4 regions of the Oceanobacillus sp. FSL W7-1309 genome follow, and region 1 is predicted to be linked to each of the others. Evidence: riboswitches for the same ligand, from Rfam matches in the RefSeq annotation. Region 1 holds a riboswitch; each other region holds the start of a gene.
What was found. Region 1 has a riboswitch for preQ1 ahead of NST46_RS09135 (QueT transporter family protein). Riboswitches for the same ligand answer to the same signal wherever they lie in the genome.
Positions count from the first base shown of each region.

Region 1 (5,348 bases):
CAAATGAAGCGGACTTAGCATTGTTGAATCGCCTCTACAAAGAAAAAAATGTGACAGTTAGAAATGATCCAGACGGAAGGTCACGCTTAAATGTAAATATTTTTACAGGTGAAGTCATTGTAACAGATTTCGGTGACGAGCCATCTTTAGGGAACATACAAACGACTTCTTTGCTGGAATCATATAAGCGTTGGATGGATACGAGAACTGCTAAAAGCTTAAACTGTCATTGTCCTGCAGTAAAATGTCTTGGCCCGAATGTTTTAGTGAAAAATGCTTATTATTCAGATGTTGATTTTCAAAAACGAAAAGCAACAATTAGTCTTTAATTTTTGTTTTGAGAAGAAGCTGGGACATAACAAAAGTGTTTAATGTTAAAGACGAACGATGCATAAGCTTAGCGTAGGAAATATAGCCGCCTCTGGATGTGCGAAGTATATTTCCGGAGCGAGTTATTTGCACCGGTCATGTTCGGTTTTTATTTCATAAAGATACTTTTGTCTCAGCTTCATTCCAAATCGGGCCATCAATCCACGGTGAAATGCGATATCCCCTTACAAGCGCGCTCCACTCAATAAGGGAAAAGCTTTTTCCTCACCTAGTAAACGAAATTATCGAAATATAGCTAAACTTTTAACTTGAATTTTTTATTATAGGCTTTACAATGAATAATAACTTAACAGTATTTTTCCTGAGGGGGATAGAATAAAAATGCCAATTAGAATACCGGCACAATTGCCGGCGAAGGAGATTCTTGAGCAGGAGAATATATTTGTAATGGAAGAAGAGCGCGCGGTTACGCAGGATATTCGGCCACTTAATATATTAATTGTCAATTTGATGCCTGAAAAGCAAAAAACAGAAGCACATCTCCTTCGTTATCTTGGGAATACGCCAATCCAGGTAAACGTCTCATTTTTGAAGATGACGACACATGATTCAAAAAATACGAGTAAATATCATTTGGACACCTTTTATAAACCGTTTTCTGACATTAAAGAGAAGCGGTTCGATGGAATGATTATTACAGGATCGCCTGTTGAGCATCTTTCATTTGAAGAAGTGGATTACTGGGAAGAATTACAAGAGATTATGAATTGGTCAAAAGAAAATGTTACATCGACATTGCATATTTGCTGGGGTGCGCAGGCGGCTTTGTATCACCATTATGGGATTAATAAGCATGAATTACCGGAAAAATGCTTTGGTATTTTTGAACATGAGGTATTACACCGAAATGAGAATCTCGTGCGTGGATTTGATGATTATTTCCTTGCGCCACACTCTAGATATACCGATATTTCGTATGAGGAGATCGCAAACCATTCAAAACTGCAAATCCTGGCCCATTCCGATAAGGCAGGTATTTTCTTAATGTCCTCTAAAGACGGTAAGAATATAATGGCAACAGGTCATCTTGAATATAGTGCAAGTACATTGGCAGAAGAATATCATCGGGACCATCAGAGAGGTATTCTAACACAATTGCCAGAGAACTACTTCCCGAACGATGATCCAAATGAAAAGCCATTACATCGATGGAAAAGTCATTGTAGTTTATTGTTCTCGAATTGGCTGAATTATTATGTCTACCAAACAACACCATATGAATGGGATTAACCAAAGAAATTCGAGCTGAACATCCTCTGGAAGAGGCTAGCTGTTCAGCTCTTTTTGTTGGTTACAAAGTGGTGATCGTTACGTTCCATTCTTCAAAGGTTGCTTCCTCGTAGCTAGCGATTAATCCTTTAGCTGAAAGATCGGCTTTTGGTATTGCTTTTTGTTTAATAACGACGTCAAACGGCTGTTCAAATGGGAAGTCATCTAATACGACTGTGTTCTCATTTTTCCAGTGTAACTGTAAGTGTTCGTCGCAAAATTCGTGCAATGCTTGATTCATGGGAATCCCATCTTTAAAAAAGGAATGTCCGGCATTCATTGCATTACCCGGTTCATTCAAACAAAGATACAAAGAAAGGTTATCACTAAACTGAATAAGCCCATAATGAAAATTAAACAAACGTTTGTTGAATTCGTTTAAAGTGGCAATAATTGATTGCTGCCGTGTGTTTTCTGCTGTAACAAATTCCTGGGCTTCTAGAGAAGTATGATTTAAAAGGAAGCGTTTATAGTGTTCACTGCATAGAAGTGCAGCGTATGAATCTACTTGTTGGACCACATCAATCCCATGCTTATAAAGAACGATTTTCGGTAAGATCGGAAAATCGAAAAAAGAGTAGGGTATTGCTTCTTTGTCGTTCAGAAATGGCTGTTTGTCAAACTCCTTCCAGCCACAGTCATGCTGATATGCTGCGAATTCAACCGAGCTTCGTAAACCGTCTCCTAAAAAGTAATCTTTCTTCCATTGTTTCACAATATCACCGGAAATAGCTGCATGGTGATCCTGCTGAATCAATATTAATTCTTGATTGCGTTCTCGAACAATCATGCTATCCATCCTTTCCGATTTTACGTAACCTAAGTATAAGCAAAATCTGTGGATGATGGAAATAAAATAACCTCCTCATTCGTGAACGAACGAGGAGGTTATTTACATTAGACGATTAAATTTTAATCGCTTATTCAGGGCATATATAATTGGGATACCGATAGCTAATACAACGAACTCACCGACGGCTGTTGTATACCAGGTCAACAGGAACGGAAATTGTAAAGCAAGCTTCAATTCAAATGCAATAATGAACATATTGAATGTAAAGACAATGGTATTCGCAGCAAGCAGCACCCATATATTTTTTATATATTTTGCTAGTAGAATGATAATAGCTAATGAAATTGCAGAGTGTGCTACACCAAAGACTAAATCAAACCAACCTAAAGGTGAAAATAATAGGTTATATAAAAATACCCCTATTACAATTCCAAAGAAGTAGCGCTTATCAAATACAATAAGATGGTTAAATACTTCAGAAATGCGGAATTGGATATTTGTAAATCCGAATGGAACAATGAGTGCGGATACAGCAATATATAAAGCAGCTATTAACGCATTCACCACAAGAGTTCTTACTTTCATGTTAATCTCTCTCCTTAGTTTTTTATCGTGGGATGGTTTCGAACCACGTGAAACATATGCTATCATACCAGTGTTTATAAGCCTTTGTAAATACTAATGTATAAAAATTATTTATGGGAAATAATTAAATAACTTTAAAACGGATGTTTTTATTCATATAGGCACGTTACTTAAACATGCCTCATACAATAAATTTGGAATAGAATGAAGGGAATGAGTAAAGTGTACTATTTTTATCCGTATCCTCTGCCTTACTTTACGAACATACCGCATTATCCTTACGAAAGGCCGTTTTATTATGGAAGTCTAATGAATGAACAATTACAAAAAAAAGAAGATTTCCGAGTGAAGGATTATGGACCACAACCGTTTGTTATAAATATTAATAAGGCTACACGAAATAATAATACGTATCGTACTGCTATATGGACAGGAGAGCACATGCAAGTCACATTAATGAGTATTCATGTTGGTGATGATATTGGTTTAGAAATACATCCGGATACCGATCAATTCCTGCGAATAGAGCAAGGACAGGGGATTGTAAGAATGGGGAAAAGCAGTAATAACTTGAATTTTGAAAGAAGAGTATACGACGATACAGCAATTATGGTGCCTGCTGGAACATGGCATAATGTAATCAATACAGGCAATATTCCATTAAAGCTTTATACAATATATGCCCCCCCACATCATCCACATGGCACTGTTGAGACAACTAAAGCGGAGGCAATGCTGGAAGAATAGCACGCTGTTATGCCGCAGTATATTTCGTATTATTTTATTTGCCACTAGATGTTGGTTGTTGTTTAGAACGAAGTTTATTTAGCGGGATGGATAGTTTCAATCTTTAAAGAACTGTTTACGCCTATGGGGACTTAGACTTTCTCTTTCTATATTTAAAAGCTAATCAAGTAGTTTTCAATGAAGAATAGGTACCTACTGCCGCAGCACCATAAAAAGCCCCCATAAATATACCAGCCCATAAATCTCCTCTATGACTAATAAAGATGGAAATAATAAACCCAATAATGCTTGCTATGGTAGGAAAGTATTGACGTGGAACAGGAAATACTTTAAAACATTGGGTTAATAACACGACAGCTGGTACAGCAATAACTCCGTCCCAGAAATTTGTGTGAATGGTTGGGTAGTCCATGAGAATCGATTCCTTTCATGTTAAATACTAGAATCATTAATTGAACGATTTATTTTCTAAAACAACAATTTTACTATTTCTAGAAATACTTGCTTTCTTGGTCTGTTCAACTAATCGATTAATCTGATTACAGCACTGTTTAGCACCTGCTATAAGTAATGGAACGCCGATAAAGTCAATGTGTAGACCTCTAGAGAAAAATCCTCCAATTGATATAGCTATAGGTACGGTCGGTGAAGTGTTGGATATTACTATTTTTTCATTAAAATTATATTTTTCCTGTAATAGCTCAATAAGATTTTGTATTGCTGGCACAACATATTTATTATCTTTTCTGCCTATGGTATAAACAGCATTTCCATCTTCATCTAATCCATGAAATATTAATTTTCCAAGATCGTGTTTTGTTAATTTGTTAAAATAATCTACACTCATAATCTCCTCTTTTGTAAGAACTTTGTCAGTCGGGATTTTTTTTAGATGATATGCTGCTGCAAGAGAAGTTGTATGTGTTCCACCATAGTCATTGTATATAAATATCACGATAATCATCCTCCACTACTATTGTGACCAAGTTCGTCTTTTTTAGCAGATAAGAATGTAAACTTTCATATGCTGCATAAGTGCAACTAGGCATTCGTCTAAAGCCTTGTTTTACTTCAAAGCATAAGAGAATGCATCATACACTTTCTAAGAATCCCATTAACGAATGCCAAGTTTTGTAATAAAAGAGTAGAGATGTAGGTTTTTAACAAATTTACATTAATTGCATAAAGTTAATAAAATGATTGATTATTATCACATGTCACCTCCTTTAATCTACTTAAAGGAGGGTTATTTATATTTAGAGAATAGACCAAATGGAAGGCAACTGATTAAAAAGAAAAGCTAAGCCTAATCGAAAAAAATGAGTGGCATAGTAACACTTTTTTATGTAAACATAACACCATTAAAATGGAAAATACATTACGTAATCATAATGTATTTATTGACTACATCATTCCAAAATGATAAATTAGAATAGCTATTAAGTCGCGTGAAAAGTGCGATTTTTTTCGTTGTATCAGTGTTACGAATTTTCAAATTCGTGTTACTGACATGTAGGAATACAATTAGAGTAAAAGTAATTTTTTAATTGATGTAATCAAGGTG
Region 1 is NZ_JBBOBX010000001.1:1,929,438-1,934,785, forward strand. It holds gene yfkAB (radical SAM/CxCxxxxC motif protein YfkAB) at 1-329, shown strand, start outside; gene metA (homoserine O-acetyltransferase MetA) at 712-1,620, shown strand; gene NST46_RS09130 (DUF3891 family protein) at 1,682-2,449, opposite strand; gene NST46_RS09135 (QueT transporter family protein) at 2,552-3,037, opposite strand; PreQ1 riboswitch class I at 3,046-3,090, opposite strand; gene NST46_RS09140 (cupin domain-containing protein) at 3,260-3,784, shown strand; gene NST46_RS09145 (hypothetical protein) at 3,948-4,196, opposite strand; gene NST46_RS09150 (DUF3189 family protein) at 4,233-4,739, opposite strand.

Region 2 (5,348 bases), on a different contig from region 1:
TTAATATTTTGATGGCAAAACAGCCTGAATTAGCTATTAAACATTGAGATAACAGCCCAAATGACGTAGCCAATTCATACGTCATTTGGGCAATTTCATTTTATATGATATGGCACCTCAAAATATATTCCTTTGAAACTCCTAACCCCCTGTTTACGTGAATTTAGCTTGCTGTTACCCTTCTTGCTCTCATCACATACACTTGATTTAGTGCCAGAGCTCCAATCAGCTGAATAACGGTTTTCGCAATTACCTGGCCTGTAATTGCTGCTGGAACGGCCCCCCAAGGGATAAAACCTGCACCTAGTGGACTTAATCCAACAATTACGAAAACAACGGAATCTAGTAATCCACCAACAATTCCGCTATAAAATACGCGCCATGCGATTGGCAGTTTTAACCTCGTATAAATCTCTGTATCTGCCGTTTCAGAAATAATAAAGGATAGGGCGGAAGCTGCAACAATCATTAATGTATCTCCCAGTAAAGAGGAGACCACACCGGATAATATCAATGCGGTAAGAATGAATAAATAGGTCTTTGCTCTTCCGTACTTGTTTTGCACCAAGTCACGAAAGATAAATGTCGCACCGATTAGAAATGTTCCCATAGGAATAATAAATATACCAATCTCTAAAGGCATCATTGCCGCAGTAATAACATTAGCCGTGACAATTGAAATTAAATAAAAGAATACACGTAACATATTTATTTCTCTCCCTTTTTCAGCAAGTATTGCTCTAACCCATTATTTCGAAGCTTGCAAGCTGGACATGCTCCACAGCCATCAGCCTTTACACCGTTATAGCAAGTCAGTGTCTTTTCCCGAATGACATTCAATACGCCTAACTCATCTGAAAGCCCCCAGACTTCCTCTTTATCCAACCACATTAGCGGTGTATGGATTACAAACGGTTCATCAATCGCCAGATTTAGCGTTACATTTAATGACTTGATAAAACTATCTCGACAATCTGGATAACCACTAAAATCCGTTTCACTAACCCCTGTCACTAAATGCTTAGCACCAACTTGTTTTGCCAACACACCAGCGAAGGATAGAAAAAGTAAATTTCTTCCTGGTACAAAAGTGTTTGGTAGCTCCGTTTCATCTCCATCAGCTACCTCAATATCGTTTCGCGTTAAGGCATTTGGTGCAAGTTGATGAAGCAGCGACATATCTAAAATATGATGTTTTACACCAACGTCTTCTGCAATCTCTTTCGCACATTCAATTTCTAATTTATGGCGTTGCCCATAATCAAACGTAACTGTTTCAACTTCTCTAAATTGTTCCATTGCCCAGAATAAACAGGTCGTGCTATCCTGTCCTCCGCTAAAGACAACAATGGCTTTATCTTTTTTCATGTAAAAACTCCTTTTAAAAAGAAAATACAGCACTAAGAAAGGCTGTTTTCTTAGTTTTTTTAAGAGGGTAGCTAAAAACCTCTTTTTATTCGTTTTAAAGATTATATTCTTCTCGGAATATGTATGACCATACCTTTGTATAACCTAGATTTTAAACAGGAAAGGACCAGTCGAAATACTTGTTTGTCTAATTCTTTTAACTCCTATATATGCCTATTTCCAGACATGAAAAAACCTCCCCGTATTTTTCAAAAACACTAAGAGAGGCTATAGCAAACTACGATTTTAACAAAAAAAGCCACATCCAATATGGACATGGCTAATCGTCAATGTATCCATAGTTTTTTATAGAGGGTATCAGCTATGAACCTCTTCCGATTCTGTGTTTCATTCCTAATTATCATAGCTGAGAAAGCGGAGGGTGTCAATATGGTTGGTTGAGGTGAGCACTATTAGTAGGGTGAAATTGCTAAAAAGCTGTCCCGTTGCTTACACCTTCCCAACAAACTTAACAGAAGCAATATGCGTTCGCGATAACTGAATAACTTCTTTAATAAATGCTTCCTGAGAAATCTTAAAACCTGTATTAATCCAATGGGCTACTGTAACGTTTGCTGAATGGAGAAAAACAGTAGCAGTTGACTTGAGTGGTGATCAGCATGAGTGAATATACATAGTGATGTTTAATAGTTCTTTAGGTTAAGATATAAGAATACATGCCGATTGATATAATCCAAAAAGCTGATGATACCTGGCGATAGCATTCGTTATCGTCGTAACAGTTCATCAGCTTTTTACGGTTTAGGCGGTATTGTAATAAATAAACTAACGCATTGAATAACTTATTTGCAAAGTGATTGAAGGTGATAGTTTAAAGTCTGGATCATTTTTTCTTGAGTAAGTTGCTTCGAATTCAATACGTGATGCATAGCCATACCGTCAACGATTGCATGAAGCCTGTTTACTTCCATATTGAGATCAAGTTCGTCCTTTGCAAATTGTAATAATTGCAAGGTCTCTATGACTTTCTTAAATCCTTGATGCATGTCGTTGTACATTTTATTGCTCAGTTCATGGAGGGTGTTATCGACAAGTACTTTTGCAGAAAAAGCCAGCCATACCTCCATTTCTATCTTTCGCTCATCATCGATGGGTAGAACTTCACACACACCATCTGCAATAAATTCCAACGATACCGGACCCTTTGGAAATTTTCTTGTTTTTACCCGTTGCTTGACACGATCTGAAACCAATTCCATGGAAAAGCGCAGCAATTCTGACTGTGATGCAAAATAGTGTCTTACTGCACCAACGGACAGTCCAGTAGTCTCGGCAATTTTCCTTACTGTTGCTTGTTCGATTCCCTCCTCTACAATGACTTTCCATGTAGCTTCTGCGATCTGAATTTTTCGTTTATAATGATCAACTATTTTTGGCATATTTTTATTTTAACACACTTGTATTAAATAAACCATTCTGTTATTATTTTAATGCAAACGTATTAAATAAAATGTAGAGGAAGTGTTCCTGTTGATTGGTTGGTTGATTATAGCCTGTGAGATTGGATTTTGGGTGTTTGTTTTAGCTGGATTGACATCTAGATATATTTTTAAGAAAAAGCGATTGGGAACATTTTTACTCATTTGTTCACCAATTGTCGACCTCATATTGCTTATTGTAACTGTATTTGATTTGAAAAATGGAGCAGTTGCGACTATCTTCCATGGAATTGCTGCGATTTATATTGGAGTAAGTGTAGCCTTTGGCCATCAAATGATTAAATGGGCGGATGCGCGTTTTAGTTATCGATTCGGAAATGGTAATGAACCGATGAAAATAAAATATGGAAAAGCACATGCCAGAAAAGAACGGGAGGGATGGTATCGTCATTTGTTGTCCTGGTTAATCGGTGGGGGAATATTAGTGGGTATTATTCTTTATATCAACGATCATTCACAGACTCAAGTATTGTTACGTACCATACAGTTCTGGACGCTGGTTTTGGTCATTGATTTTATAATAAGTATCAGCTATACGTTATTCCCGAAAAAGCAAAAAGGCACAATGTAAAAAATATTTCGACTGAATTGTAAGAAAGCAGTACTTGGCTATTTGTTTTTACAATTATGATTGCCGTTAATCCAATGAATAAAATTACTTTTAAAGGTGGATGTCTGTGGATATCAATCTATTAATTTGGTCCTTTTTAATCATCTTCATGCTTCATAATTTTGAAGAAATTATCCTGATTGAAAGATGGTAAAAAAACATACCCAGTTGTCCGTGAGCGAATAATTCCGTTCGTCAAAAGAGAGATCGATCAATTCGAAACAATGACTGCAGCTCGTTTTTCCTTGGTTGTGGGTATACTCTTTATTCTCGCATCTGCTTTAATAACAATAACAACCAATCAATATTACTTATTCCTAGGGTAGGGATCAACATTATTTTTGCTTTAAATATCTTTATCTATCCCCTTCAGGCATTTGTATTAAAATGTTATGTTCCAGAATTATGGACAACAATATTACTTATTATTCCATACAACATTATCTTTTTTCACGAACTGTATCATAAAGAAATCCATTTTAAATTTTATTGCTCTTTTTAAAATCCCTAAATACCATTCATGTTTCCTAAAATAAATATCCTAATAATTTGTAATAACTTGAAGAAAATAGTGTAAGGAAAGGAGGGATTATATGTCTATCAAAAAATCCTTAGCTGGATTACTTGCGTTAATGATGGTTATGTCTATTTCAGTGCCACTCCATGTGTTTGCAGCAAGCGGGGCTGGAACAGAGCCAATGGAGCCGGTAAATGAGATGATAGTCGAGTTGCACGATGATTTCTTTAATCCAGATGCGATTAAGATTGCTAGTGGGGAATCGACAGAACTATTATTGGAAAATGTAGGTCAGAAGCAACATACCTTCACCGTGGAAAAGCTTGGTATTGACGCCGAGCTTCAGCCGGGAGAACAGAAAACCATTACCATAGAACCGCAAGAAGCCGGTACATACGAACTTATTTGTCGGTTTCATGAAAATGAAGGAATGGTTGGAGAAGTAATCATCAAATAATAAGCAGGATTAAATGATCTTACTTTTTGTTAATACACATTAATAAGCGATAGTCTAGCTTGAGAGCTATTCTATCGCTTTATTTTTTATGTCTTCTTTACCATACGTTTTCGATGCAAATTTGGGTTTAATTTCTGTGATTTAATTAGCGGCTATAATAAGACTAGTACCAGTAATCTTATTCATGTAAGCATCACATGTAAAAATAGGAGGGACAATATCATGCCAAAAAATGATTCGCTAATCGCTTCTTTTGTTGTAGTTGTAGACTTGAAAGCAATATCCCTGACAAATTGAGCATACTGTTAAGTAGATGATGGAATATAGTGGTTTGGCCAGGGGCGAGTTATTGGTGGCTGATTGGAGCCTCGCTCATAATAGGTGTAGGAACTGGTATATTTAGTGTAGTTTTTAGTTATATATTACAAATGGAAAGTCCAGATGGAAAGGTAGGTCAGATGTCGGGAATGTACAATTCCCTGAATGGAATCCTTTTACTGGTTGCCCCCATTACTGGTGGATTCCTTGTACAATTATTTGGGGTGTTCACTATTTTCCAAGTGATAGGAATGATTACAGCACTGATTGGGCTTTTTGGTATTGTGATGCAGAATGTGTTATGGGGAAGACGGGACACTGAAAAATCAAGTAAGGAAGAACGAGACATTGTTTAATTTCATATTATCTATATAATCATCCAATTTAGTTTTACCATGTCATATTGTATTATACCCGTAGAGTAGGTGATTTAAGGCAAGTTCAATGAGCAACAAACAATCTCCTCAGCAAAGTTTTTTTAAAGCCTAAAATCGGGTATCAATATATATCTATAGTCATACAATATAAAAAAGGCTTGGTGCTGTAACACCAAGCGGGTTTGTGCAGTAGCTTTTTAAA
Region 2 is NZ_JBBOBX010000002.1:1,793,186-1,798,533, reverse strand. It holds gene NST46_RS21515 (VUT family protein) at 164-706, opposite strand; gene queC (7-cyano-7-deazaguanine synthase QueC) at 709-1,368, opposite strand; PreQ1 riboswitch class I at 1,413-1,456, opposite strand; PreQ1 riboswitch class I at 1,700-1,746, opposite strand; gene NST46_RS21505 (TetR/AcrR family transcriptional regulator) at 2,211-2,807, opposite strand; gene NST46_RS21500 (hypothetical protein) at 2,899-3,438, shown strand; gene NST46_RS21495 (cupredoxin domain-containing protein) at 4,071-4,451, shown strand; gene NST46_RS21490 (MFS transporter) at 4,778-5,125, shown strand.
Region 2: it holds a riboswitch for preQ1, as region 1 does, so the genes downstream of both, queC (7-cyano-7-deazaguanine synthase QueC) here and NST46_RS09135 (QueT transporter family protein) in region 1, are expected to answer to the same signal.

Region 3 (5,348 bases), 580 kb from region 1:
TTCCAAAATTGGAAAGTGGATATGTCACTATTCCAGCAGCAATGCCAAAGCGTACATTGTCTAATGCATCTTCAGAGGATTCTGCATATTCTATTTCGTGAAGGAAATTAACTAGCTCACTTCTCGTTATGCTTTCACTAGTTTCAAAGCTTAGACCAATTTCTTGAGCTTCGTAAGGTGTCACTCCAATTACCCGACTAACTGCTGCTGAGACATTAAAAGCGAACGCAGAGACTAAAAACGATGCTACTACTCCCATAATAAGTATTTTTTTAAGATATTAACAACCTCCAAATTTTATAGTAAGTCGCGACTTAATGGAAGGATAACACACTAAAGGGAAATTTCAAAATAATAAATTAATGAAAAATTTTGCTTGTTTTAAATGGTGCTAAAACATGAAAATTCAGATAACGTTGTGTATTTAAGTTTCGTTAGAAAAGACCCTGTACTCTATATAAAAATGTTATCAACTCCACGTTTTAAAAGAGGTTGATAGAATACTACAACTCTACCGTAAAAATAAAGAAAAAAGCGAAGAGTTTCCTCCCCGCCCGTTAAGATATTTTCATTTCCGTACTGTCCATATTGATTCGTCTTTGCTCTGCTGCTTTTTTTCCATGAACGATATAGTAAATTCCTACACTTAATAGAACAATAACCGCCATTGCAATATATAATCCTCTAAATCCGATAAGAGGTAAAACAAACCCTAACAAGAAAGGTCCGACACCGATACCGAAATCAAAGAACACAAAGAATGTAGATGTTGCAAGTCCAATTCGTTGCCTTGGAGCCTGATTGACAGCAATCGTTTGAGCACTTGATTGGAAAGTTCCGAAACCGACTCCGATTACCGCTCCAGCTAAAAGTAAACTGATTCCAACACTTGCTTGACTTAAAATAACTAATCCCACAGCAAATAGTAAAAGCGATGGATATACTACGCTGTTCTCGCCTTTTGCATCAAATAATCGGCCAGTAAAAGGTCTAGAAGCTACCAGAAAAATTGCATACATGATAAAGAAAAAGCTAGCCGCATCTACCAAGTTGATTTCCGCTGCATATGCAGAGAAAAAGGATAAAATACTAGAATAAACAAAACCTACAGTAGCTACAAGAATTGCGATTGGAATAGTGGTTTTTTCAAAGAAATCATTAATATGAAATCCTTTTCGCGTTGGGGTCGGTTCATTCACAATATCTACCTTTGGTACACGTAAGAAAACTGTTGCAATCAATGCAACAGCTGCGAAGACAGTAGTAGCGATAAAAATCATCGGATTGTTAAAGTGTTGACTAATATACAATCCTAGGAATGGACCGATTGCCATGGCTAAATTTGTACTTGTTGCAAAGTACCCCATTCCTTCACCACGCCTTACAATTGGGATAATATCTGCCGCAATTGTACTCGTAGCTGTCGTACTAATTCCAAAAGCAAAACCATGAATAAAACGAATGACTAATAATGCAGCCAAATTATTGACTGGGAAATAAAATAGCATAAAGACCAAAAATAAAGCGAGCCCAAAGAGCAGCAATTTCTTTTTGCCTACCTTATCTATAATTCTTCCGGCAATTGGACGGACAAGCACTGCTCCAAGCACAAAAATACTCGATGCAAGCCCTGCCTGACTTTGGGAGGCATCGAATTGATCTACAGCATAAATAGCTAACGTTACAATTAACATATAAAACGAAATAAATAACAAAAAATTGGATGTCGCGACCATAATAAAGTCCTTCGTCCATAATTTAGGTTTTTGACTCATACTGATACTTACTCTCCTTACTTAAGTTTATCTCTTAGTTGCTGAATTGTTCGAAACGAAGCTTCCATTTCTGTTTCAGGAATTTCTGCTAGTAATGATTGTTCAAATTTATTGACAACATCATAAGCTTTTTCATACATTTCCAAGCCTTTTTTTGTCAATTGCATCTTCCGCTCTCGCTTATCCTCACTTGGAAGACGTTCAATTAATTGTTGTTCCTCCAGCCGTTTGACAGTACGAGATATCGTCGGCTTCTCAACATCCAAATAATTCGTTATCTCTACAAGAGTAGCCGATCCGCACTGCTTTAAATAATAAACAATGCTCCATTGGGAATAATATAAACCTACTTCAACTAGATGCTCATTCAATTTTTTCCTAAACGTTCTTGTAAATTGCATGTTTAATTGAAAAAATCGTTGGGACAATTCAAACCCCTCCTAAAAAGTTACCTAAGTAACTATATACCATTTTAACATAAAAGTCTAGGGCAGATGGGGATGTTCATTATTTTTTAATTGGATAATCGAAATACAGATAATGATTGCTCTTCTCATTTCAATTATTTATCCCTAACGTCCACCTTTTTAACTGTCTTCCATACATAATACAAACTTTCTTTGGAAATATAACAACAATGGTTTAACCAAGTTTATGGTACTTTTAAACAAAAGAATGGAGGCTTTTTTATGGTTCAACATAACCCACACGACCAGATTCAACAAGCTACTCAACTTGTCCACCAGTCCATGGAATCGATCCAATCAGCAAAAGATCATGCAAGCGTAGACCATCAGCAATACGAACAAGCTACTGAGCAGCTGCAGCGGGCTGAAGATGTATTGCAGCAAGCACAGAACCAATACGGAGAGCAAGCCCTGCAGAACCCTCAATTTCAACAAACACAGGAATTGCTGCATAATTTAAGGCAGCAGCTTCAAAAGGTAGATCGTCAAGAAAATAGAAACTTTTAATGAAAACCCTTATCCTAAGATTAAGTTAAATAAACGCAAACAAATAAGGGATTCGTCATCACTCTTCGATTTGACGAATCCCCCATACTATCTTAACAAAGCATTGAATATATTTAATGACAATCCTAGATCCTACCTAATTTTAACGATTATCAACCTTTTCAGGATACATATCATGGTTCATCATCCGGTGCTCTGCCATTTGTTCATATTTCGTTCCAGGTTTACCATAGTTGCAATACGGGTCAATGGAAATACCACCACGCGGCGTGAACTTCCCCCATACTTCAATATATCGCGGATCCATTAGCTTAATTAAATCGTTCATTATAACATTTACACTATCCTCATGAAATCCGCCATGGTTGCGATAGCTGAATAAATACAGTTTGAGCGATTTACTCTCTACCATTTTTACATCAGGTATGTAACTAATATAAATCGTTGCAAAATCAGGTTGCCCTGTCATCGGACATAACGTCGTAAACTCTGGAAAATTTAATTTTACAAAATAATCCCGATCTTGATGGTTATTTTCAAATGCCTCCAGCACTTCTGGATTATATTCATATACATAGGATGTTCCTTGGTTTCCTAGTAAAGTCAATCCTGACAAATCTTGTTCCTTCATGTAATTCCCTCCACTTATTTGTTTTCAGATAAAAATCTACCTTGCAGACCTACCAAAAAAAGCCGTGTACCCCTAAGGCACACGACTTTAATCGCATCACTTTCCTTAGTTTTTTATAGAGGGTTAAAGCTAAGAACCTCTTTCGCATATTTACGAGTTTATTATATAGATGAATTATATATATGTCAATTTACACAAAACAGCATAAGAGGTAGTTTTAAGTAAAATTTTCCATTTACATAGACTTTTCTGTCAATAGGTGTTATAAAAGAAAAGCACCCTTATCTGTGCAACGACATCTATATCAACGATGCTAGCATCGATCATGAAAAACCTGGTAAAAGGACTTGACTCAATGCTTGAATCTAGCAGTAAAAGCTAAGTCCTTTTTATCTTCATATAAGCAATTTATTTTAAACATCATGCCTTTTTCAAAGCCTAAACATCTAAACTTTTTTAACAAATTCAGATTTCAGCTTCATTGCTCCAAAGCCATCGATTTTACAGTCAATATCATGATCGCCATCAACTAATCGAATATTCTTCACTTTCGTCCCTACCTTTACAACAGATGAACTTCCCTTTATTTTCAAATCTTTAATTACAGTGATTGTATCCCCGTCTTTTAGGACATTTCCGTTTACATCTCGAATCACATGCTCATCTTCATTGTTTTCCTTACCTGATTCTATAGTCCATTCATGCACACACTCTGGACATATAAATAGATTTCCATCTTCATATGTATACTCCGAATTACACTTCGGACAGTTTGGTACTTCATTCATCACATGCTTCCTCCATCCATTATATATGCTCTTATCATGCCATATACGTCTTGCATTAACAACCTTCCCCGAATTGTATTATAAAAGTTCCGCGAATCTACTTTAAATGATGTTCAAACTAAAACAAGCAATGCCAGAAAATAACCAGCATTGCTTACTAAAATCCCTATTTCGTATAATTATCAAAATATCCTTGGATAAAGACAATCGGCGTACCTTTGTCGCCACTTCCTGAAGTCAAGTCAGCAAGAGAACCAATTAAGTCCGTAAGCTTTCTCGGAGTTGTCCCTTGTGCTTCCATCGCTCCAACAAGATCCTCATCTTTTTCATTAATAAATTTTGAGATTGCTTGCTGCAGTTCCTCGCCTTTCAAATCGGAAAAATTATTATCTGCAAGATATTTTAATTTTACTTCATTCGGTGTTCCCTCAAGTCCAGCTGTAAAAGCAGGAGATACTACTGGATCTGCGAGTTCCCAAATTTTACCTACAGGATCTTTAAATGCTCCGTCTCCATAAATCATTACTTCCACATTTTTTCCTGTTTTCTCTTGCAGCATACTTTGAATTCTGTCCACTGTCGGCTGGCAATTACGCGGGAAAAGCTTTACCTTATCTTCTGTTGATTTGTTTGAACCCAACAGTCCATATTCCTCATTATATCCACTGCCATCAATTGGCTCTGCCAGGATATTATTAAGGCTATAAACCTTCTCCCCACCATTTGCTTCCAAAATTCTTTTCGTTCTGAATCTCGTATGAATATCACAAGCAAGCACACTCTTTGTATAATCTAGAATTGACTTCGGATTGTTCGAAAAGATAACCTCACATTCAACCCCAAATTCCTCAATAAGTGATTTATAATACTCAATATAATCTACACCAGTAAATGTATGCTTCAAATATCCAAAGTAATCACGGAATTGTTTTTCTGTTAAAACATCTGTCCAAGGATTAACTCCTTTTTCATCAAGCATATCAATACTCACTAAGTGATTCCCAACCTCATCTGACGGATAGCTGAGCATTAACACAATCTTTTTTGCACCTTTTGCAATTCCGCGAAGAATATTTGCAAAGCGATTTCTACTTAGGATTGGGAAGATAACACCCACAGTATCATCTCCAAATTTCGCGTGGACATCGTTCGCTATGGCTTCAATTGTAGCGTAGTTTCC
Region 3 is NZ_JBBOBX010000001.1:2,509,531-2,514,878, reverse strand. It holds gene NST46_RS12150 (hypothetical protein) at 1-259, opposite strand, end outside; gene NST46_RS12145 (MFS transporter) at 558-1,775, opposite strand; gene NST46_RS12140 (MarR family winged helix-turn-helix transcriptional regulator) at 1,793-2,203, opposite strand; gene NST46_RS12135 (hypothetical protein) at 2,465-2,749, shown strand; gene queF (preQ(1) synthase) at 2,892-3,380, opposite strand; PreQ1 riboswitch class I at 3,480-3,526, opposite strand; gene NST46_RS12125 (zinc ribbon domain-containing protein YjdM) at 3,827-4,168, opposite strand; gene NST46_RS12120 (coenzyme F420-0:L-glutamate ligase) at 4,335-5,348, opposite strand, start outside.
Region 3: it holds a riboswitch for preQ1, as region 1 does, so the genes downstream of both, queF (preQ(1) synthase) here and NST46_RS09135 (QueT transporter family protein) in region 1, are expected to answer to the same signal.

Region 4 (5,348 bases), on a different contig from region 1:
CAAATCCAGCTAATCCAATGACGTATTATCAGACACTTGCTCCAGAACTCTGGAGGGAGCTTGATGGGAAAGTGGATGTATTTGTTGCTGGTGCTGGGTCTGGTGGAACATTTACAGGTATAGCATCATTTCTAAGGGAAAAAAATCCTGCCGTTAAAACGGTAATTGTTGAGCCAGAGGGTTCTATTATCAATGGCGGCAAATCAGGCCCACATTTGACGGAAGGGATTGGGATGGAATTCCTTCCAGATTATATGAATCGCGAACATTTTGATGATATTTACACGATTACAGATAAGGATGCTTTTATGATGGTGAAGATGCTTGCGGCAAAAGAAGGATTGCTCGTTGGAAGTTCTTCGGGTTCTGCGATGGCTGCAGCCCTAAATGAGGCAAAACATGCCAAACCAGGAACTACAATTGTTACAATCTTTCCAGATTCGAGTGACCGTTATCTAAGTAAGCAAATATATGAACAATTTTAGAAATTAAGGGGGAATAATCATGCGTGCAAAAACGAAAATGATTCATGGCGGTATAACGGGAGATGAACAAACAGGAGCTGTTTCTGTGCCGGTTTATCAAGTAAGTACGTATAAGCAGGATGAAGTAGGTAAGCATCGTGGATATGAATATTCAAGAACAGGCAATCCTACTCGTCATGCACTGGAGACAGTCATTGCCGACCTTGAGAATGGTAAGGCAGGCTTTGCTTTTGGTTCAGGAATGGGTGCCATGACATCTGTTATGATGTTATTTAACGCTGGAGATCATGTTGTATTAACCGATGATGTCTATGGTGGCTCTTATCGTTTGATGTCAAAAGTGCTTAATCGTTTTGATTTAGAGCATTCGTTTACCAATACAAGCTCTTCAGATGAAGTGGAGGCTGCTATACAAGAGAATACAAAGGCAATATTTGTAGAAACACCTACAAACCCATTGTTAAAAATTACGGATATTCGAAAGATGGCTGAGATTGCCAGAAAGCATGATATTCTTTTAATTGTGGACAATACATTTGCAACACCATATTGGCAGCAGCCATTAGATTTAGGAGCAGATATTGTACTTCACAGTGCAACGAAATATATTGGAGGACACAGTGATGTAGTAGCTGGATTAGTGGTTGTAAATACAGAGGAACTTGCAGAAAAGCTTCATTTCATCCAAAATTCAGTTGGTGCGGTACTTGGACCACAGGATTCCTGGCTTATTATGCGGGGGATTAAGACGTTGGCTATTCGTATGGAAGCAATTGAGGCAAATACGAAGAAAATCGTTTCGTACCTGGAAAAACACGAGAGTGTCTCCACTATTTATTATCCTGGACGCGAGACTCATTCAGGACATGAAATTGCGAAGCAGCAGACAACTGGGTTTGGCGGCATGGTGTCCTTTGATGTTGGAAGTGCTGAAAAAGCAGATGAAGTACTTGGTAAGGTAAACTATTTTACATTAGCCGAAAGTCTTGGAGCTGTTGAGAGCTTAATTTCTGTTCCGGCTAAAATGACACACGCTTCAATTCCAGCTGAGCGTAGACAAGAGCTTGGGATCACCAATGGGTTAATTCGTATATCGGTTGGAATTGAGGATGCTGATGACTTGATTGATGATTTAAAAATAGCACTAAGCAATAAACAGGAACAACTCATTTAAATGTGGTTCCGTTTTGAGTTGTATTGACAAAAAATACAACTCAAATCACATTAGATTGACTAATAAATTAACAAACAAAACCGTCTAGTTCAGACGGTTTTTATTATTAAAATAACGAGGACATTATTGAATTTTTTAAAAGATTATTAATATATGGTAAGATAATTTTGTGAAATGTTGTTCTTAATGTAACTGGCAGTTTAGCGCAAAAAAAGTGGGGATAAATTGAAAAGTGATAAAACAACTAAAGCTTTAAGAGTTGGGACTAACACCTTGCTTATCTTTTTAATTATAGGTGCAATAACAATGTTTTTCGATGACGATTATAGAAATGACCATTTGGGTTGGATAATTTTGATAGCTTTTTGGATGTTTAGCAGTTTATATGGCTTGGTTATATGTATAAAAGAAGGTATGAAGAAGTTAGCAATCGTTAATTTATTATTAGTAGCTGCTGCTTTTTATTTTTTACTGACCCGCAGTATGGAATATTTCAATTAAATGGCACGATTGTTTAATAAGTTTCATTTAATGCCATTTAATGCTTCTTCAAATGATGGTGCTATAACTGAATAAATATGTGCTGGAATCGGGTTATGTAGAAGTAACTAAGAAGAGAAATAAAAAATGAGGAGATTACCATGGAAAAGTGTGTTTTTTGTAACCCCTATTCAGAACCTAAACAAAAAGTTGTTTTGAGTAATGAACATTGTCTTTTTTTACAATTAGACCAATCAAAAATAAAAGCTGGTCTACTTGAAGGAGCAGGGCTCATTGTTCCTAAAAATCATAGAGAAACTGCATTTGACTTAACCCAGGATGAATGGGCAGCAACTTACAGTCTTCTTCAAGAGGTAAAAAAATACTTAGACAAAGAACACGAACCTCAAGGATATAATCTTGGTTGGAACTGTGGTGAAGTAGGTGGTCAGCATATTTTTCATGCCCATTTCCACATTATACCAAGATTTAAAGACGAACCACTTGCAGGTAAAGGAATAAGGCATATGGTTAAAAGTAAAGAAAATCTAAGGAAAAGTTATTAGGTTATGATGCAAATGGTAGCAATGGTACTAACGGTGTAGGTTTAGTGTAAAAGGACACCGGCTCTGTCTTATTGAAGTATAGTAATAGGTTTGTTAAAGATTTATTTTCGAAAAGAGGTTAGATTTTGGCTGTTTACCTATTCAAAAGATACTATTTTTCCAAATTAAAGATTAGTTTACCTATGGAAGAGGTGATAATCCGATGAATATTTTCATCATTGGTGGTGCCATTTTAGTAGTACTTTTCATAATTCTCCCGTTTTTTAACATTGAAAGTTTCTTCTTATTTGTTTTAATTGAATGGATTACTAAATTTGTTTTACCTTGGATAGCTTTGTATTGGCTAATCAGAGGTGTAAAGGCATTAGAGAAAAAATAAATAATTCTTATTGAACGATCTGTTGCTACTCTTCAATTAGAGAAGTGGCTTTTTATCGTTTGCGGGGCGGGGTTGTTAAGTAATTGAAAGGGATATACCTGAGGAATTTTTTAGAGGGAAGGGTAGTTTTGAAGGAAAATAAACAAGCTCTTTATTTCAATATGACTTTGGGAACAATCGGCATTATACTCGTTGCTATAGCTGCAATGAGGTATTTGATTAAAGAAAATGATAATTTAGGATATGCAATTATACTTTTTGGTTTTATATTAACAGTTAGTTATATAAATTACTTAGAAAAAAGAGCAGGGATAAGTAAAAAATTGAGTTGGATTAGAATTATTGTATCTTCAATTTTATTTCTTATTTTTACATATTTCTTATATTTTTAGCTGTCTATTATTATAGTAAACTGATGCAAACGTTAAACAAGACGATCATCGGTTATCGTCTTTTCCTTTGAAACGTTTTTTGCTATACCATGAATGAATTCATTTCTATGTTGACATGTATTCTTTAATCTTAAACAAAAGATATGGTAAAGTAAGATGGTAAGTGAATAATAGAATCTGCGTATTGGCAGGAGAGGTTCGAAATTCCATCCCTCTATAAAAAACTAAGGAGCATGGACAGCATCTTCTTAGTGTTGTCCTTTTTTTATTTGGATGGATACAAGCTCCCAAAGATACAAAATAAACGAAGGAGTGATGATTCATGATGCAACAGATTTATCCAGTTACAGAACATCCCTATGCATATGAACTAAATAAAGATTTTCAATTTGCCGCAGCTCATTATGTACCACATGAGGATGCTGGGAAATGCCAAAATATGCATGGGCATACCTATTTTACAAATGTCACCATTGCTGGAGACGAGCTTGATCACACAGGTTTTTTGGTAGATTTTAAAAAAATAAAAGATTTAATTCATAAGCGATTTGATCATCGTATGATGAACGAAGATACCAAATTCTCCGACCAGGACGCTGAATATTTTCCAACAACAGAAGTGGTTGCCCGTACTATATATGAAATCATTAAGGAATACCTAAACACCCTGTCGAATAACCCAACTTGTGTTCAGGTATATTTAAGGGAAACGCCCACAAGCTATTGTATTTACCGACCGAAGGAGAAAACATTATGAGAAAAATACCTGTACTTGAAATATTTGGTCCAACCATTCAAGGTGAAGGAATGGTCATTGGCCAAAAAACGATGTTTGTCAGAACGGCCGGCTGTGATTATTCCTGCTCATGGTGTGATTCGAAATTCACTTGGGACGGTTCAGAAAAGGAATCGATTCAAATGATGGAACCGCAGAAAATAGTGGATGCCTTATTTGAAAAGGGCGATGGAAGATTTCAGCATGTTACCATCTCTGGAGGGAATCCAGGATTATTGGCACAATTGAATACATTGGTAGATTTACTTCATGAAAATAAGGTGAAGGTTGCATTGGAAACACAAGGTAGCAGATGGCAGAAATGGTTTACAAAGATAGATGATCTGACGATTTCGCCTAAGCCACCGAGCTCTGGAATGACTACAAATTTTGAAACATTGGATTTTATCATCCGTTCATTAGAGGAAAAGCAACAAGGCAATTTCAGTTTAAAGGTGGTCATCTTTGAGAAAGGAGATTTGCAATATGCCATCAACATACACAAAAGGTATCCTGATGTAGAATTGTTTCTGCAAGTGGGTAATGATGATTTGGAAACAGTAGAACAGGATAAGTTGTTACCATATTTACTTGAAAAATACGAACGATTGGTTGACCTTGTAATGAATAATTCAGAATTGAACGACGTTCGGGTATTGCCACAGCTTCACACTTATTTATGGGGGAATAAACGTGGTGTTTGATATAAGTCCCTTTAAAGTCCATTTCCAATAGCGAATGTGAAACTTTAATAGGTGATCTTGAACTTAAGGGTGCAAATCTTGAATAAAGAATTGTACCCTTATTTATTAATATATATCTAAAACGAAACCCATTAGTTTGACGAACTATTCCTTTTCATTTCCGTTATGCTAAAATAAACTATATATCAATATGATAGGAGAGGAATGTCTAATGAGTGAAAAAGCATTATACTATTTGAAGGACAACCGAGAACGTCTGCTAACCAAATTGAGTGATTTCCTGGCGATTCCGAGTGTGAGTACGGATAGTGCATACAAAGGAGATGTAACTCGTGCGGCAGACTTTATTGTTACATACTTAAAAGAGATTGGTTTTGACAAGGTAGAAAAGCA
Region 4 is NZ_JBBOBX010000002.1:1,631,312-1,636,659, reverse strand. It holds gene NST46_RS20740 (PLP-dependent cysteine synthase family protein) at 1-485, shown strand, start outside; gene NST46_RS20735 (bifunctional cystathionine gamma-lyase/homocysteine desulfhydrase) at 505-1,659, shown strand; gene NST46_RS20730 (hypothetical protein) at 1,885-2,160, shown strand; gene NST46_RS20725 (HIT family protein) at 2,301-2,705, shown strand; gene NST46_RS20720 (hypothetical protein) at 3,213-3,476, shown strand; PreQ1 riboswitch class I at 3,664-3,710, shown strand; gene queD (6-carboxytetrahydropterin synthase QueD) at 3,799-4,233, shown strand; gene queE (7-carboxy-7-deazaguanine synthase QueE) at 4,230-4,955, shown strand; gene NST46_RS20705 (dipeptidase) at 5,167-5,348, shown strand, end outside.
Region 4: it holds a riboswitch for preQ1, as region 1 does, so the genes downstream of both, queD (6-carboxytetrahydropterin synthase QueD) here and NST46_RS09135 (QueT transporter family protein) in region 1, are expected to answer to the same signal.